Regions from separate parts of the Peribacillus sp. B-H-3 genome, predicted to be linked through region 2. Evidence: riboswitches for the same ligand, from Rfam matches in the RefSeq annotation. Region 2 holds a riboswitch; each other region holds the start of a gene.

Region 1 (3,173 bases), 1.1 Mb from region 2:
AAATCAGCCTTTCCAGCACATTGCCTGTTACTGCCTTTGCCAGATTTATAGATGATAGATTGCAGACCACAAAGTCTCCAGCCGTTTTGACTGTGATGATTTTTCCATCTTCTGTGTACTGCTCATGAATGCTTGTGGCACTCTGATTTTGGGCAATCTCCGAGCAAAGATTGCTGCAGTAAATCATGCCGGCGTGTGAGTTCGCATTTTTCCGGTTCACTTCGTCACGGTAAAATAAGAAAGGTGTGCCTGTTTCAAGCTGGCTTTTCATGATGCTTTTCATGATTTCAATTGCCGGTATTTCGATTTTTGAGAGTTCAGGGTTCTCGATGCAGAGTCTGTATTTTTCCCGGAAGGTTCCAGAGCCCCGCTGTTCATCATAAAAATCTTCGAGGGAAAATCCCATAACTGTCCGGACCTCATGCGGATCAAAAAGGAACCACGAGGAACGGGATTCGACTTGTTCCATGAATAAATCCGGCAGACAGATCCCAGTGAATAAATCATGCGTTCTGTAGCGTTCATCTCCATTGTTAAGCTTGGAATCCAGAAAGGGGAAAATATCCTTATGCCAGACATCAAGGTATACAGCAATGGCGCCCTTCCTCTGGCCGAGCTGATCTACGCTTACTGCAGTGTTATTAAGCTGCTTCATCCAGGGAATAACACCTGATGATACTCCTTTAAACCCCTTAATAGCGCTGCCTCTGCTCCTGATTTTACCGAGATAAACACCAATGCCGCCGCCGGATTTAGATACATTGGCAATATCGGTGTTGCTGTCATAAATGCTTTGAAGGCTGTCCTCAACAGTGTCTATGAAGCAGCTTGAAAGCTGTCCATAATTTTTTCCGGCATTTGCAAGAGTAGGAGTGGCAGCGGTCATAAATAGATTGCTGAGTGCCCAGTAAGCTTCCTTCACGTATTCAATTCTTTTTTCTTTTGATTCATTTGCCATAATCGTCATAGCAATAATTAAGAAGCGCTCCTGTGGCAGCTCCTGAATTTTTCCGTCAAAGTCTTTTGCTAAGTATCTGTCAGACAATGTTCTCAATCCTATGTAGGTGAACAGCTTATCCTTGTCTGGATCCAGCAGCTTTCCAATCTCTGTAATTTCTTCTTTTGAATATGAATCGATAAGCAAGGGGTGGAAAATCCCCAGACTGCTTAGATGGCTGATGAGGCTGTACAGAGAACCATAAGGTGCATCGGGACTATAGTTTCTGCTTGCAGCTGCCTCACTGCGCAGGAAGTTCAGGTACACTCTTGCACATACAAAAGTCCAGTCAGGTTCGATTTCTGAAATTAAGGAAAGTCCTTCTAAAATGATGAAATTAGCGATTTGTTCTTTGGAAATCCCGGTTCGGCCAAAGAGGATTTCCGTTACCCTTTCTTTGAAGTCCTCAGTTTTCAGGAAAGGAAAATCACGAAGAATTTCATCGAGGGAAGCGACTGCCTCCTTTTTCAATTCGTATTCCTCGTGCACGGATAGATCTTCAGCAGATAGTGCCTCTTTCATCTTGTTTTCCTCCTTTTGGATATAAAAAAATCCGCTCATGAATTGAGCGGATCAAACGATGTGATAAAAGAGAAAATGAAGACGGTGCTTTTAACCCATCGTTTCATCACCTCAATCCCCGAAGAATAAGAAACTTGGCAGGCAATAGGCAGGTCTCCTGGCTTATGTTCATCCTACTCTGAGTCCTTCCCGTATGAAAACATACAGTGGAAATCTCATTTCGTCACATTTACAGTTGCGGGGACAGCTCCGGGTTTACACCGGATTCCCTTTTCAGCCATTTCTGGCACCTATGCTGCGGTTCTATATATAGTTTTATGTATATGTTCATGTTCCATATCTAGTATATTGACTGATATAATCGTACGCTAACTTTATGGAAATATCAACTATGAAAATGATAAGAAGTTTTTTTAATTTTGGCTGTTTTCTTAAAGATAGCTGTTTTTATTGAGTTCTGTGAGGCAATCTCATTGTTAAATCAACTATCTTGTTCCATAAAAGCAAAGTTTACGAAAACATTGGCAGGAAAATGGCAGCAGCCAAATTTCTGTCAAAAAGAGAAGGGGAAACTTGAAAAAAATTAATAATTAAAGGACAATGAAGTTGTGATAAAATAGATGGAAAAGCTGTGCACCAAATTTGGGAAAGAGCTAAAATTCAATCAAGAACAAAAGGAGTAATAACGTGGAAAAAATATTAGTGTTCGGACATAAAAATCCAGATACAGATACAATTTGTTCAGCCATTGCTTATGCTGATCTGAAAAAACAGCTGGGCATGAATGCAGAACCCGTCCGCCTTGGTGAAATTAACGGAGAAACTCAATTTGCATTAAGCCACTTTAATATGGATGCACCGCGTCTTGTTGAGGGAGTTTCAGCTGAAGCGGATACTGTCATTCTGGTTGACCATAATGAACGCCAGCAAAGTGCGGATGATATCAATAAAGTACGGATTCTGGAAGTAATCGATCATCACAGAATTGCAAACTTTGAAACAAGCGATCCGCTATATTATCGGGCTGAGCCTGTTGGCTGTACAGCAACGATCTTAAATAAGATTTACAAAGAAAACGGCGTCAGCATTTCAAAGGAAATTGCCGGTCTGATGCTTTCTGCGATCATTTCAGATACTTTGTTATTTAAATCACCTACCTGCACGGACCAGGATGTTGCCTGTGCACTTGAATTAGCAGCAATTGCAGGAGTTGAAGCAGAGAAATACGGTCTGGACATGCTGAAGGCAGGAGCCGATTTAAGTGATAAGTCCATTGAACAGCTTATTTCGCTGGATGCAAAGGAATTCCAGATGGGGAATGTCAAAGCTGTAATTGCCCAGGTTAATGCTGTGGATACGAATGATGTTCTATCACAGCAGGATGAGCTTGAAAAAGCCATTTCTCAAGTCATAGAAGAACGCAGCCTGGATTTATTCCTGTTTGTGGTTACAGATATCCTGAACAATGATTCTGTTGGCCTTGCACTGGGCCGTTCAGCAGAATCTGTTGAAAAAGCCTACAATGTAACTCTTGCAAATAATACGGCAGTTTTAAAGGGAGTAGTTTCCCGCAAGAAGCAAATTGTTCCGGTATTGACTGAAGTTCTGACTGCTAATTCTTAAGATTAATAAAAGGGTGCATCTCGGTAAATGA
Region 2 (3,173 bases):
AATGTTAAAGAATAATGTAAGGACCGCACCTGCAGAAGCGCCTGACGAAACACCGAGTGTATACGGATCAGCCAGCGGGTTCCGCAGCAGCCCCTGAAATGAAGCACCAGCAACAGCTAGGGAAGCCCCGACAAGCCCTGCTAAAATAACGCGCGGAAGCCTTATGTTCAACACTATATTCGTGTACATGGAATCTGTATAATCGAAGGGAAGGTGAAATACACCCTTCCCGATGATTTGGAGAATGCTTAAAAAAGGAACTGAAACACTGCCTATGGAAATACCCATGAGGGCTGCCCAAACTAAAAAAACAGCTGCAGCGGCATAGGCAAGCCCCCGATTATTTTTTAAACGTTTCCGGATAGACTGTTTTTGCAAGTTCCTCTACTCCTTCAGCAAGGCGCGGGCCTGAACGTGTCAAAAGATCTGTATTCACATCAAATACCCGTTTGTTCTTAACTGCTTTCACATCCTGCCAGCCTTTTCTGTCCAAGACCTGTTTGCTACCGCCATAAGTTGTGATAATGACGTCCGGATTATGCTTAATCATAGCTTCCTGATCCAATTTAACCCATCCATTTTGGTCTCCGGCTGCATTTTTAGCATGTATGATGCCTGTCATTTCATCCATAAAAGTATTTTTGCCTGTTGTATAGATTTCCGGTGCAGGAGACACTTCAAAAAGAACTTTCTTCTGCTCCTTAATGCCCTCCGCCTTTTTTTCTATCCCTGCTATTTTTTTCTTCATGCCGTCAATAAGCTGATCCGCTTTGATCTTTTCCCCTGTTGCCGTACCAATCAGTTCGATGCTTTGATATACTTTGTCAAAGCTTTGGGCATCATTTACCACAACAACAGGAATTCCGGCATCCTGCAGCTGTTTATGCAGGTCAGCTGCACTTTTTATAATAGATTCATGAGTCAGCACCAAATCCGGCTTCAAGGAAAGGATTTTTTCAACGTTGAATTCCATGCCGCCTATTTTTTCCTTATTCTTCACATCACTAGGATAGTTATCAAAATCAGAGACTCCCACAACCTCTTTGCCAAGGCCTAAAGCATAGGCGGTCTCTGTGTTGCTCGGAATGATGGAAACAATCCTCTTAGGTTTTTTTTCAATCTTTACTTCATTTCCGGAAGCATCTTTTACCTTCAGCGGAAATACTGCGGTTTGCTCCGTTTTATTTTTGCTTTCTCCTGAATCCCCCGTTTTCTTCTGTTCCGAGGCGCACCCTCCCATAAGCATGCCAATCAGAGTCATTAAAAACAGCAGTGAAAAGATTTTCTTCATTTTACACAACCTCCGCTTTCTTCATTTTTCCCGAAAACAAAAAAAACTCCAATAATCATTGGAGATAGCTGCATGGCAAAATATTAACCTTGTCCGCCACACACCTCCCCATCCTCGCGGGTTTATTGGTGTACAGTTACAGGCAGGTCTCCTGGCTTATGGTCATTGTCTGCAGCACCTTCCCGTAGCTTGTACAGTGGCCTATTGCTGCTTACTCCCATTTACAGTGGCGGGACCGCGCTGGCATTTCACCAGCTTCCCTTTTAAGTCTTAAGAAAGACACCCAGTACTGTTTTCACATTTATTTTGTTCATATCGATTATACACCAAACGATATTGAAAAAAAGAGATGTTTGCTGTTTATGCATGCAAATGTTTAGAAAATTCACAGAGCGGAAGTCAGGGAAAGGGATTGCATCAATCATCCGGCCATGAAATCGCTGTTTAAAAATAGAGGAAATCATCTAATAGCGCCAAACAAAAAAAGAGATTGATTGCCAATAAATCTGGCTGCTCGCCCTCTTTCCGGTCATGTCCTTCTCTATAGCCAGGATTTTATCTGTGTCCTGATGGAGTTCTTCTCAATCAGTCCCCGCTGCATACTGACTGGGCACTGACTATTATACTTTCTTATTTTTTCGTTAATAGCAGCAAGAAGAACGTCGGCTTTATCTTGCTCAACCGCTTCTTGCAGAAGATGTCTTATTTCCTGCTGGAGCATTACCCAGGGAGGCAGGTAGCCTGCATTTTTTGCTGTATTGACGAAGTTATCATACACATTTCCCGTAAAAAGCTTTTTGGGTAAAGGCTTTCCGTATCCTGGGTTTGATTTTAATCCGGCTTCATCTCTTTCATATTCTCTAAAAATCTCTGACATTAAGTCTCTTGGGCCTTCATTATTGGAATTCATGTCATCCCTCCTATTTCGGCTTGCTTTCTCTCTTGAATTATACCACCCGCCTTCTTGCCGGAACGCTGAATTATCTGAAAATTTTGTGTCAAAAAAAGCAGCACCCTTATTGGGTATGCCGCCTTCATCTATTGTTTCATCTTAATATATTTTTTTATCCTGGTAAAATTCAGTGCATATAGCACACCGCCAAATGCCAGTATGCCAGCAAGAACTCCGATAATCACAACAATTAATTCATTCACGTAAGTCGCTTTTGGAAAAAACAAAGCTATCAAAAGGCTTTTCAGCGCTGACACGACAAGTACCATAATGGCTGTGGAAGCGATGAGACTTATGAGCCTGAATTTTATATTTTTGAGATTGATGCCGATATTTCTATTTATAACGATGATATTTACAGTCAGAGATGTAAGATATCCAAAGTATGTTGCAATGATGAATCCGGACTCAGGATAGTAGTTTGGCAGGATAAAGTTCAAGGCCAGCTTAACAATGAGACCTGCTGCAAGACCAGCGATTGCTTTTTTTTGCTGATTCACTGTCTGAAGAATGGATGTTGTAACACCATAAATGGCAATAAGGAGCCCTGCCGGAGCGTAAACCTTCAAGAGCCCTCCCCCCATTTCAGGAGTTGCATTAGGAAACATAATATAATAAAGAGGCTCTGCTAAAGCAAACATCCCAAATGCTGCCGGCAGCATAATGGTCATCAGCACCAGGAAGGACTGATTCATTTGCTTTCTCATCAATTTATAATTTTTGGAAACAAAGGATTTCGTCATATTCGGGATGATTGATACACTGAGACCTGTCGTGATTGAAACCGGAAGCAATACAAGGACCTGGGCATATGAAATCACGCCATTAATGTCTTCAGCTTCATGCTGCTTAAAGCCGATATGCATTAAAATCCTATTAATCGAATACGAATCAATATTCTGATATAGTGGCAAGCTCATTCCCATCACA
Region 3 (3,173 bases), 2.3 Mb from region 2:
ACGACTTTACAGCCTGCCTAATGTAACAGTTCTAAAAAATGTTCAAACAAAAGAGATTACCGGAACTGATAAAGTAAACGGCATTTCCTACATTGAGCGGGATACAGGAACCGTTCAGCGGGTTGAATTAGAAGGTGTGTTTGTTCAGATTGGCCTTGTGCCAAATACCGACTGGCTAGGCGATGCCGTTGAACTCACTCGCTTCGGTGAAATTGTTGTTGATAAGCAAGGTGCTACAAACCTAGATGGAGTGTTTGCTGCAGGCGACTGTACAAATAGTGCATATAAACAGATTATTATTTCTATGGGATCAGGTGCGACTGCAGCTTTAGGCGCATTCGATTACCTCATCCGCAACTAATTACATGTAAGAAAGCCGTTTCGCTATCTGTTTGATAGCAACCGGCTTTCTTTTTTTTGCATACTGTAAACTTCATGGAATGCTCTGCATAAATCTGTAAAAGAAAAGGGATAAAGCCCAGAGATGGTTAATCATCCCTGTATAGGACGCAAATTATGTCAGTTGCATATTATCTCTCAGATAGGGGTTTATTATTCTAGGAACCCTAGAAAACGATATAGCATTATCACCATATAGACTGAATTACATATTGGGAGCTTAACGACTTTCCACCTTAAATTTTCCTGGCATTCTGCACACTTTAGCTTTGTTGAATAACATTCAAATAGGCTTTTTCGTAAAGAGTGTTGTCTTTTAAATGGGACGAGGTTAAATTTACTTTTTATGGTATTATATTTACAAGAGTTTATTCAGCCAAACTAGCAGGTTAGTTGCATATTATTTGAAAATGTCGGCGGTACCCCAAGAGGAAATACAATCTTAATTTGACAGAATCTTTTTGCAATGCTAATATTTCTAATTAATTAGATGACGAAAAGATGTTTAAACTCTTATTCAGAGAGGTGGAGGGACTGGCCCGTTTGAAGCCAGGCAACCATTCAATTTGTCTTATTGGAGAAGGGGCTAGTTCCTGCAAAGCGATTGAGGCTTTGAGAAATAAGAGAGGTTACTGGCAAATAAGGCCTCTCTATTTATAAATGAAAAGGTTTTTATTTTTTACTACAGGATTTTGATTCCGTTATTTTCCCATAAAAACTTAATAAAGAATGCATCAGGTGCTGTGCAAAGTCTTGCTCAGCTTAAAAGGGAAGTCCGGTGAAATTCCGGCACGGTCCCGCCACTGTAAAGGAGAGCGACTTATCCGTTTACCACTGTTTCTGGAATGAAATGGGAAGGTGATAAGAGCGATGATTCTAAGTCAGGAAACCTGCCTGTTGTATGCACTTGTACTCTACGGACGATAGGGAAGTGATTATACGTGTTGAGAAAACCAGAAGGTCTCAACTCTAGTTAACGATGCGTAAAAATCTCCCTTTTCTACTAATAGGGAGATTTTTTTAGTTGAGGTCAAATTCATATAAGAAGGAGTTGTGTTTAAAAGATGAGCAAGGTTAAAAGTTCTAATTTAGGTTATCCAAGAATCGGTGAAAATAGGGAGTGGAAAAGAGTGATTGAACGGTTTTGGGCTGGGAAACTCGAACAAGAGGATTTCTTGGCACAAATAGAGGGTATTCGTCTTAACCATCTGTGTAAACAAAAAGAAAAAGGCATTGATCTTATTCCTGTTGGTGACTTTAGCCTGTATGATCATGTGCTCGATACGGCTATGATGTTCGGGTTAGTTCCCAAGCGATTTGAATACAGTGGGGGGAAAGTACCGCTTAAAACATACTTTGATATCGCACGAGGGACAAAAGAGGCCGTTGCTTCTGAAATGACCAAATGGTTTAATACCAACTATCACTATATTGTTCCGGAGCTTGAAGATGCAGTACCTGCTCTTGTTGATAATCGACCTCTCCATTTCTATAGAGAAGCCAAACAAAAATTAGATATTGAAGGTAAACCTGTGATACTAGGGCCTGTTACATTTGTAAAACTTTCAAAAGGTTATAACAAGGATGAGTTTAAAACGGTCATTGAGTCATTTATCCCCCTTTATTCGGAGGTACTCCGTGAATTACAAGAAGAAGGTGTACAGTGGATACAAATCGATGAGCCTATTTTGTCTACGACCCTATCTAAAGAAGAGGTTGCGTTATTTCATCATGTTTATGCCAGATTACATAAAGCAGCACCTGATATACGGGTGATCTTACAAACCTACTTTGAAGGTATCGACCATTACGAAGAAGTCATTTCCCTGCCTGTTCAGGGAATTGGACTTGATTTTGTACATGACAATGGACAGAATCTCACTTCTATACAGATGTATGGTTTCCCGAAAGACAAGGTACTCGCAGCTGGAGTCATCAATGGCCGAAACATCTGGCGTGCAGATCTTGATAAAAAATTTTCCCTTTTAAAAGAAATTGAGTCCTATGTTTCTAAAGAACAGTTGATTATACAGCCATCTTCAAGCCTGCTGCACACACCTGTGACAGTGAAAAATGAAGTAGGTCTTGAAGTGATATTGAAGGAAGCCTTATCATTTGCTGATGAGAAATTAAGTGAAGTGAATATTTTAATGAAAGGGATACAAAACGGAAAAGACAGTATCCAAGAAGAGATCTCATCCAGTCAGAATGCGATCTTGTTGTTAAATGAGCTGTCATCAAAAAATAGGCTGGAAGTTAACGAAAACATGGCGAAGTCACAAACATTAAAAATAGAACGCAAGGCATCATTTCAGGAACGCCAAATCATTCAAGAGAAGTTTTTTCAACTTCCTCTTCTGCCAACCACAACGATTGGCAGTTTTCCTCAAACTCAAGCAGTGAAAAAACACCGTTTACAGTGTCGGAAGGGGGAAATAAGTAATCATCAATATGATAGCTTTATTAAAGAAGAAATTCATCGGTGGATTAACATCCAAGAAAAAATTGGATTAGACGTCTTTGTCCATGGTGAATTTGAACGTACAGATATGGTTGAGTATTTTGGTGAAAAACTGGATGGATTTCAAATGACCACATTAGGATGGGTTCAATCCTATGGATCTCGTTGTGTAAAACCTCCAGTTATTTATGGTGATGTGTCTTATCGTGAACCAATGACGCTTAAAGAAACCTTGTATGCCCAGTCACTAACAGACAAACCCGTGAAAGGAATGCTGACGGGACCCGTCACCATATTGAATTGGTCATTTGTA

What was found. A riboswitch is a leader RNA that binds a small molecule or an ion and turns the genes downstream of it on or off. The one in region 2 is predicted to bind cobalamin.
Region 1: it holds a riboswitch for cobalamin, as region 2 does, so the genes downstream of both, ACN6MY_RS06780 (ribonucleoside-diphosphate reductase subunit alpha) here and ACN6MY_RS01140 (ABC transporter substrate-binding protein) in region 2, are expected to answer to the same signal.
Region 3: it holds a riboswitch for cobalamin, as region 2 does, so the genes downstream of both, metE (5-methyltetrahydropteroyltriglutamate--homocysteine S-methyltransferase) here and ACN6MY_RS01140 (ABC transporter substrate-binding protein) in region 2, are expected to answer to the same signal.

Annotation. Positions count from the first base shown of each region.
Region 1 is NZ_CP183879.1:1,371,517-1,374,689, forward strand. Features, by position in the region: gene ACN6MY_RS06780 (ribonucleoside-diphosphate reductase subunit alpha) at 1-1,519, opposite strand, end outside; cobalamin riboswitch at 1,649-1,828, opposite strand; gene ACN6MY_RS06785 (manganese-dependent inorganic pyrophosphatase) at 2,207-3,142, shown strand.
Region 2 is NZ_CP183879.1:260,028-263,200, forward strand. Features, by position in the region: gene ACN6MY_RS01135 (FecCD family ABC transporter permease) at 1-378, opposite strand, end outside; gene ACN6MY_RS01140 (ABC transporter substrate-binding protein) at 341-1,291, opposite strand; cobalamin riboswitch at 1,415-1,593, opposite strand; gene ACN6MY_RS01145 (DnaJ family domain-containing protein) at 1,833-2,201, opposite strand; gene ACN6MY_RS01150 (putative polysaccharide biosynthesis protein) at 2,330-3,173, opposite strand, start outside.
Region 3 is NZ_CP183879.1:2,599,375-2,602,547, forward strand. Features, by position in the region: gene ahpF (alkyl hydroperoxide reductase subunit F) at 1-361, shown strand, start outside; SAM riboswitch class I at 910-1,025, shown strand; cobalamin riboswitch at 1,119-1,312, shown strand; gene metE (5-methyltetrahydropteroyltriglutamate--homocysteine S-methyltransferase) at 1,464-3,173, shown strand, end outside.